DNA from 2 places in the Stenotrophomonas sp. 107298_Sma genome. Region 1 is predicted to be linked to the other one. Evidence: riboswitches for the same ligand, from Rfam matches in the RefSeq annotation. Region 1 holds a riboswitch; the other holds the start of a gene.

Region 1 (4,366 bases):
TCATCGCGGGTGACGACACGACCCGGCTGCCGCAGCAACGCGCGCAGCACGCCCAACGCCTTCGGCGTCAGCCGGCGCGGGCGACGCGCACCGACGACCTCGACTTCGCGCGAGGACAGAGTGACGGTGCACTCTCCTATCCGGATCCGATCGAATCCGGGGGGCTGGAATTCGCTGCTGTTCATTTTCCGCTACACAGTGGAGACAGGTCCCGGGCAGTGTTCGCCTTCGATACCGTCCCGTCCTGGGAACAGCGAAAAGCCAGACTCCGCACAAAGCATCGGCGCATACCGCAAAAACAATGAAGCGCGCGAATACTAGCCTATGCCGGTTACCTCGCCTATCGCGTGGTCGACATCAGGCTCTCTCTCGCCGACGCATTCACATAATTCGCAACACTATTCGCGCCCTTTTGGGCGCGAAATTTTTATCTGGCGTTCATTTTCAAACGCGCCTCAGCATGGTCAATCCGACCAGTCGCGAAACCACCAAAGCCACGTACATCACGCCGGAAAACTGCTCCAGCATGACCAATGCGCGTGCCTGTGGATGCAGCGGCACGACGTCGCTCAAGCCCACCCCTGACAGCAAGCTGAAGCTCAGATAAAGCAACTCCATCCAAGTGCGCTGCGCACCCCCGCCCGTGCCCTGGAAACTGCCCGGATACCACTGCTGGCACACAGAAAAAGCAAAGGCGAATGCCCAGGCCAGCAACGTGAACGTTGCACCGGCTGCGAACAGTTCATCGCGTGTGACCTTATGGTCCTGGAGCATGTAGGCGATCAACGCACCGGCCGTGTAGAAGTACAGCAGGCTCTCCAGCAACTGTGCGGTGGTCAGCAGGGCGCTACGGTCCAGCAGCGCGCCAGCCAGCGAGAACACCACTGCAGGGATCGCCAACAGCAGCGCCAACCAGGTGCCCAGCGGACTGCGCTGCACCACCCACAACGCCAGGCCGAGCACCGCCATGCCGAACATGCCCAGTGCCGCACGGCCACTGGCGGTGTCATCCAGCGCCGGATACAACAGCACCGCCAGCAGTTGTGCGCCCAGCAGCCAGGCGGACGGAATGCGGCGGGCGATGGCCAGCCAGCGGGTAGTCAAGGCAACAGGCATGGCGTCCCTTCCCCGGGGTGATGGGCGGAGGATAACCGGGACGGATGTGAGGCTCCGGTAGCGCCGGACCATGCCCGGCGGGTTTCCTGGACCACCGCGTCGCCGGGCATGGCCGGGCGCTACCCGCTCGGGATCAGCTCTGGTGGTAGACCTCGGCACCCGCGGCGCGGAACGCCTCCGACTTTTCCTTCATGCCCGACTCGGCGTACTCGCGCACGTCCTGGGTGATCTTCATCGAGCAGAAGTGCGGACCACACATCGAGCAGAAGTGGGCCAGCTTGTGCGCGTCCTTGGGCAGCGTCTCGTCGTGGAACTCCTTGGCCTTCTCAGGATCCAGGCCAAGGTGGAACTGGTCTTCCCAGCGGAATTCGAAACGCGCCTTGCTCAACGCGTTGTCGCGCACCTGCGCGCCCGGATGGCCCTTGGCCAGATCGGCCGCATGCGCGGCGATGCGATAGGCCATGATGCCGTCGCGCACATCCTGGCGGTTGGGCAGGCCCAGATGCTCCTTCGGCGTCACGTAGCAGAGCATGGCGGTACCGAACCAGCCGATCATCGCCGCGCCGATCGCGCTGGTGATGTGGTCGTAGCCGGGTGCGATATCGGTGGTCAGCGGGCCCAGCGTATAGAACGGCGCCTCACCACACTCGCGCAGCTGCTTGTCCATGTTCTCCTTGATCAGCTGCATCGGCACATGGCCTGGGCCTTCGATCATGGTCTGCACGTCGTGCTTCCAGGCGATCTTCGTCAGTTCGCCCAGTGTCTCCAGCTCACCGAACTGCGCGGCGTCGTTGGCATCGGCGATGCAGCCCGGGCGCAGCCCATCACCCAGCGAGAAGGTCACATCGTAGGCCTTCATGATTTCGCAGATGTCTTCGAAGTGCGTGTAGAGGAAGTTCTCCTTGTGATGTGCCAGGCACCACTTGGCCATGATCGAACCGCCGCGGCTGACGATGCCGGTGACCCGCTTGGCAGTAAGCGGCACGTAGCGCAGCAGCACCCCGGCGTGGATGGTGAAGTAGTCCACGCCCTGCTCGGCCTGCTCGATCAGCGTGTCACGGAAGATCTCCCAGGTGAGTGCTTCGGCTCGGCCGTCGACCTTTTCCAGCGCCTGGTAGATCGGCACCGTGCCGATCGCCACCGGCGAATTGCGGATGATCCACTCGCGGGTTTCGTGGATGTGCTTGCCGGTGGACAGGTCCATCACTGTGTCACCACCCCAGCGGATCGCCCACACCAGCTTCTCCACTTCCTCGGCGATGCCCGAGGACACCGCGCTGTTGCCGATGTTGGCGTTGATCTTGGTCAGGAAGTTGCGGCCGATGATCATCGGCTCGCTTTCCGGGTGGTTGATGTTGTTGGGCAGCACAGCGCGGCCGCGTGCGATCTCATCGCGCACGAACTCCGGGGTGATGATCTTCTGGATCGAGGCACCAAACGCTTCGCCCGGGTGCTGCTGCAGCAGGCCGGCATCGCGGATCGCGTCCAGCCGCTGGTTTTCGCGGATGGCGACGAACTCCATCTCCGGCGTGATGATGCCGCGGCGCGCGTAGTGCATCTGGGTGACGTTGGCACCTGCGCGCGCACGGCGTGGCAGGCTGCGCGCGGGGAAGCGCACCGCATCAAGCTTCGGGTCATGCTCGCGGTCGCGGCCGAACGACGAGCTCAGGCCGTTGAGCTGCTCGGTATCACCACGTTCCTCCACCCAACCGCGCCGCAGCGCCGGCAGGCCGGCCGACAGATCGATGCGCACCTCCGGATCGGTGTACGGGCCCGACGTGTCATAGACGGTGACCGGTGCATTTTCTTCGCCACCGAACAGCGTCGGCGTGCGGGTCAGCGCGATCTCGCGCATCGGCACCAGCAGGTCCGGGCGCGAGCCGGGCACGTGAATCTTGCGCGAACCGGGAATCGGCCGGGTCACGGATTCGGAGAGTTGCTGGGCCTGTTGCTGCAGGGCGGAGAGCTGTGCGTTCATCGGGGCATCGTCCAGAAAGGTCAGGGACGAAGCGGCGGCGCACTGCTGCCGCGCGCGGACGGTCCTTGGGCGGAGTCCGGGCACGGCTGCACTGCAAAGCTTCCCTACGCCGGTATGAGCCGGATCAGGTTCCAAGGGACTGTCTCAACCGTGGCCACCAGGCCGCGGTACCCCCGCTTCTTGGCGTGCATTAGAGCATAGAAACCACTGCATCTCCTGGCGATTCATCCACGCATGGCATGGCGCTGCTCCATCGGCATTAACAGAACCGTGACATCGCATTCAGTAACGTGCACGCGCATCGTGCCGCTGCGGCCGGTGTTTCCGTTGCCGTCTTCGCGGCCCCTGCCCGGCTCGTGCTGCATGCCGCCGGCCCCCTCGCAGCAAGCTCTGCTCGCTCCCCTCAATCCCTTGATCGGAGAAGCTCCTTCATGGTGTTTCGCGTTTCCATCGCGCTGGTTCTACTGCTGGTGCTGCTTGCCGGTGTTGCACCGGGGCCCTTCAATACCGTGGTGCAATCGGCGCTGGCCGATGTCATCCGCAGCGTCGGCTGGCTGTACCTGCTGGTCGTATTCCTTGCGCTGACGTTCCTCATGTACCTGGCCTTCGGTCGCTTCGGCAACCTGCGAATCGGTGGCGAGGACGCCGAGCCCGAATTCTCCCGCGCCAGCTGGATGTCGATGCTGTTTGCTGCCGGCATGGGCATCGGCCTGGTGTTCTGGGGTGCGGCCGAACCCATCTCGCATTTCAGCAAGCCCCCTGAAGGCCTCGCTCCCGAGAGCATGGACGCGGCGCGTGCGTCGATGCGCTACGTGTTCTTCCATTGGGGGCTGCACCCGTGGGCGATCTACGCCCTTATCGGCCTGGCGATGGCCTGGTTCCAGTTCAACCGCAACGGTCGCGGCCAGGTCAGCGACATGCTGCAGCCGATCATCGGTCGCCACCACCGCGGCTGGATCGGCAGCGTGGTCAACATCTCTGCGGTCGTGGCCACCGCGGTCGGCGTGGCCACCGCGCTGGGCTTCGGCACTGTGCAGATCGCCGCCGGCGTGCAGCGCGTGTTCGGCCTGCATGCGGGCATTCCTCTGCAGCTGAGCATCATCGCAGTGGCATTCGTGCTGTACATGGCGTCCACCCTCAGCGGCGTCGGCCGTGGCATGAAGTGGCTGTCCAACTTCAACCTGGCGCTGGCAGTGGTCCTGCTGACACTGGTGCTGGTGCTGGGCCCGACCGGTGCGATCTTCAACACCTTCACCACCACACTGGGCTCCT
Region 2 (4,366 bases), 1.1 Mb from region 1:
CCACCACCACAGCGTGCGCAGCGCCGCCTGCCTGGAAGAAGAACACCACTTCATCGTCCATCTCGCTGCCGCCGGCGTACCGGTGGTGCAGGTGCTTGCGGCAGCCGATGGCCGCACCGCAGTCGAGCACGGCGAATGGACCTTCGAGCTGCATGCCGTGGGCGTGGGCGAGGACCTGTACCGCGATGCCGTGTCGTGGTCGTTGCTGACCGATGTCGCGCAGGCCCGCGAAGCCGGCCGCATGCTGGCCCGGCTGCACTGTGCCGCCGCCAGCTATCACGCGCCACAACGCAGTACCCATCTGCTGGTGGCGCGCGACGACCTGATCCGCGCCGACGATCCGATCGCCGCGATCAAAGCCGAACTGCCCACACGACCGGGTCTGGCCCGCTACCTCGCGCGCATTCCGTGGGAAACCCAGCTTCGCCGCGACGTGCTGCCGTGGCACGCCGGCCTGGCCCAGCGCCTGCGCGACGAACCGCGGCTGTGGGCGCACAACGACTGGCATGTTTCCAACCTGCTGTGGCGCGATGGGCAGGTCAGCACCGTGCTGGATTTCGGCCTGGCCTCGCCCACCAGCGCACTGTTCGACCTCGCCACCGCGATCGAGCGCAACGCGGTGGCCTGGCTGGAACTGGAGCGCGGCCTGGAGGCGGTGCGCATCGACATCGCACTGGCGTTGCTCGACGGCTACCGCGAGGTACAGCCACTGTCGGCAGCACGCGTGCAGCTGCTGGCCGACCTGCTGCCGATGGTGCATTTCGACTTCGCACTGTCCGAAGTGGAGTACTTCGAAGGCATCACCGGCTCCACCGCAAACGCGGATGTGGCGTGGCAGCCGTTCATGCTGGGGCATCCGGCGTGGTTCCACAGCGCGCCGGGACAGGCACTGCTGCAGGCGTTGCACGCAGCGGCGTGACCCGGTTGGCGCACCGTTGGGGTCAGAGCCCTTTCCTGCGGAAAGGGCTCTGACCCCGCTGCCTGAAGGGCACCAGCTCGCAAATCCGTACCATTTGTAGTGAAATGGTGACCTGAAGCGGGGGTGCCTGGATCTGCCAGGCTGAGAGAGTCCCTTGGAACCTGATCCGGTTTGCACCGGCGTAGGGAGCTTTGAGCCGCAGCCACACCCCCGTCATGGGCCGGTGCACCTGCGCGCCGTCGCTTCGTCTCCCTTGTTGTCCGAAGACGAACCGAATGAACCGCTGCCTGCACCCCACCCTGCTCTCCCTCGCCCTTTGCGCCGCGCTGCCGCTGCACGCCAGCGAAGCCGAGGCGTCCCCCGATGCGGCTGCCACCGGCGCCGAGCGTTCGCCGACCGAACTGGCGGCGGTGCGCGTGCAGGCCGGCAAGCCGAAGGCCGATACCTCGCGCGTGAACGCCTTTGGTGGTGGTTCCTGGAAGGACACGCCGGCGTCGGTGAACGTGCTTGAGCGCGACTACCTCGACCGCCGCCAGGTGCGTTCGCTGTCCGAGCTGGCCAGCAACGATGCCTCGCTGGGCGATGCGTATGCGCCGGTGGGCTACTACCAGAACATCGCCATCCGCGGTTTCGCGCTGGACGCCGCCACCGGCTACCGCTTCAACGGCCTGTCCATCGCCGGCGAACAGCGCCTTGCGCTGGAGAACGTGCAGTCGGTGGAGATCCTCAAGGGTGAAGCCGGCTTGGCCGCAGGCGTGATGGCGCCCGGCGGCATCATCAATTACATCGGCAAGCGCCCGGCCGAAGTGCGCAGCGCCACGCTCGGCACCGATTCGGAAGGCTCGCGCTACGTCGCCGTCGATGTCGGCCACTGGATCACTCCGCGTTTCGGCCTGCGTCTGAATGCCGCATGGGACTCCAGCAATTCCTATGTCGAGCACGCCGATGGCCGTCGCAACTTCTATTCGCTGGCCGCCGACTGGCTGATCGGCGAACGCGGCAAGCTGGAAGTGGATGCCAACTACCAGACCAGTTCTCAGCGCTCGGTGTCCGGATACCAGCTGCTGGGCGCGCGCGAGCTGCCACACGGCGTGGATCGCGAATTCCTGCTGGGCTACCAGCCGTGGCAGCGTCCGGTCGACATTGCCAGCACCAACATCACCGCGCTGCATACCTACGAATTCAACGATGCCTGGCAGTCGCGCGTCTCGGTCGGCCACAGCCGCTCGGTCATCGATGACAACGTCGCCTTCGCCTACGGTTGCTACTACGCCGCGCAGTGCGCCGATGGCAGTGTGCCGGGCAACTACTTCGCGCCCAATGGCGACTACGACGTCTACGACTACCGCAGCCCGGACGACACCCGCCGCAACCAGCAGGCCCGTGCCGAGCTGCGCGGCCGCTTCGAGACCGGCAGCGTCGGCCATGAGCTGACCATCGGTGCCGACTACTTCCGCCGCACCGTGGACAAGCGCCCGAGCGTCAACGAGTACGTGGGCACCAGCAACATCCACGATGCGCAGGTGCCGGTGTTCGAACCGTCGCCGAAGATGCCAGGGCCGTCCGCACGACGCCTGGACAGCCGCCAGACCGCGTTCTTCGCGCTGGACCGGATGAGCTTCGGTGATGACTGGCAGTGGCTGGCCGGCGGCCGCTTCGTGCGCCTGGACGAGCGTGCCTACGACAAGCGTGGTACCCCGCAGCGGCACAGCCGCCTGTCGCGTTTCCTGCCGCAGACCGCCGTGGTGTGGAAGGCCACCGACCAGCTCAATGCCTATGCCAGCTATGTGCGCGGCATCTCGCTGGGCCAGGAAGCGCCGTTCTGGACCAGCAACGCCGATACCTTCCTGCCATCGGTGCAGTCGCGGCAGCTGGAAGTGGGTGTGAAGTACATGCCGGTCGAGGCGCTGACCCTGGGCGCGGCGCTGTTCCGCATTTCGCAGCCGTACCAGTACGCCAAGCCGGACGGCAGCGATGTCGGCTACACCTTCGTCGAGGAAGGCAAGCAGACCCACACCGGCCTGGAGCTGACCGCCAATGGCCAGCTGACCGATGCGCTGCAGATCGTGGCCAGCGCCAGCGTGCTGCGGGCACGCGCGCGCGACACCGGCACGCCCGCCTATGAAGGTCATCAGCTGGTGAACGTGCCGAAGGTGCGCGCCAGCGTGCACGTGGCCTATGCGCTGCCGTTCGTACAGGGCCTGGACGTGACCGGCGGCTGGCGCTATGCCGGTGCCAATGTCGCCCGCGCCGATGGTGGTGTGCGCGCACCGGACTACTCGGTGTTCGATGCCGGCCTGCGCTTCCAGCATCGCCTGCACGAGCGTGCGGTGACCTGGAACCTGTCGGTGGACAACGTGTTCAACCGCTTCTACTGGCGCGATACCGGCAGCAGCGGCGGTGACTACTACCTGTTCCCCGGCGCACCGCGACAGGCCCGCCTGTCGGTGACGTTCGCGCTGTGAGCGGCCTGATGCTGGAGTGGGCCGCCGCGCTGTGCAGCATCCTCGGCGTCTGGCTGATGGCCAAGCGCCGGCTGGTGGCGTGGCCGGTGGGCCTGCTGTCGGTGATGCTGTATGGCCTGGTGTTCGCCGAGGCCAAGCTGTACTCGGACACCCTGCTGCAGGTCGCCTTCGGTGGCTTCCTGGTCTACGGCTGGCTCAACTGGCGGCAGCACGCCGCCGACGAGGGCAGCGTCCGCATCGTGCCACTGGCGCGCGACAAGCTGCTGCGCGACCTGGCCATCGGCCTCTGCGGTGGCGTGGCGCTGGGTGCGGCCATGCACACCTTCACCGATGCCGCGCTGCCGTGGCTGGACGCGATGCTGACCGCGCTGAGCCTGGTCGGCCAGTGGTGGCAGGCACGCCGCCACGTGGCCTGCTGGTGGGTGTGGATCGCGGTGGACGTGGTGTACGTGGGTGCGTACCTGTTCAAGTCGCTGCATGTGACCGCCGCGCTGTACGTGTTCTTCCTGGGCCTGGCATTGTTCGGGCTGCGGGCGTGGCGCGCCGCCGCGCGCGAGCCGCAGGCAGTACCTGCGCAGTAGAGCCACGCCGTGCGTGGCCGGGGTTTACCGGTTGTCGCCAACCTTGGTTGGCGCACGCCTGCCGATCAAGGTCGGCATCTACCAGGCCCATCCACGCATGGCGTGGATCTACTGGGTAAGCAGCAGGCCCAGCCGCAGCGGCTGGCGCATGTCAGCCGGTGGGGCGGCCTGCAACGGCGCGGACTGCAATGTCGCGCGCAGGTCGGCGTCGATCTGGGCGTCGCCCAGGCTGCCGAATTCGAGTTCCGAAATGCGGCCATCCGCCGCGATCCACACGCTCACCGGCAACGGCGTCGGCGTATCCGGGTGTGCCTGCATCCATTCCAGCACGCGCTGCGCCCGCGGATCCTGCTCCTGCTGCAGGCGCTGCTGCAGCTGGCCGCCCACGGCGGCGGCATAGG

What was found. Region 1 has a riboswitch for thiamine pyrophosphate ahead of thiC (phosphomethylpyrimidine synthase ThiC). Riboswitches for the same ligand answer to the same signal wherever they lie in the genome.
Region 2: linked by a shared signal. The riboswitch ahead of ACZK2G_RS00945 (TonB-dependent siderophore receptor) and the one ahead of thiC (phosphomethylpyrimidine synthase ThiC) in region 1 are both predicted to bind thiamine pyrophosphate.

The regions. Positions count from the first base shown of each region.
Region 1 is NZ_CM151094.1:3,846,815-3,851,180, forward strand. Features, by position in the region: gene ACZK2G_RS17930 (winged helix-turn-helix domain-containing protein) at 1-185, opposite strand, end outside; gene ACZK2G_RS17935 (ion channel) at 445-1,116, opposite strand; gene thiC (phosphomethylpyrimidine synthase ThiC) at 1,250-3,094, opposite strand; TPP riboswitch at 3,178-3,279, opposite strand; gene ACZK2G_RS17945 (BCCT family transporter) at 3,526-4,366, shown strand, end outside.
Region 2 is NZ_CM151094.1:197,487-201,852, reverse strand. Features, by position in the region: gene ACZK2G_RS00950 (phosphotransferase enzyme family protein) at 1-919, shown strand, start outside; TPP riboswitch at 1,029-1,124, shown strand; gene ACZK2G_RS00945 (TonB-dependent siderophore receptor) at 1,195-3,384, shown strand; gene pnuC (nicotinamide riboside transporter PnuC) at 3,393-3,965, shown strand; gene ACZK2G_RS00935 (hypothetical protein) at 4,074-4,366, opposite strand, start outside.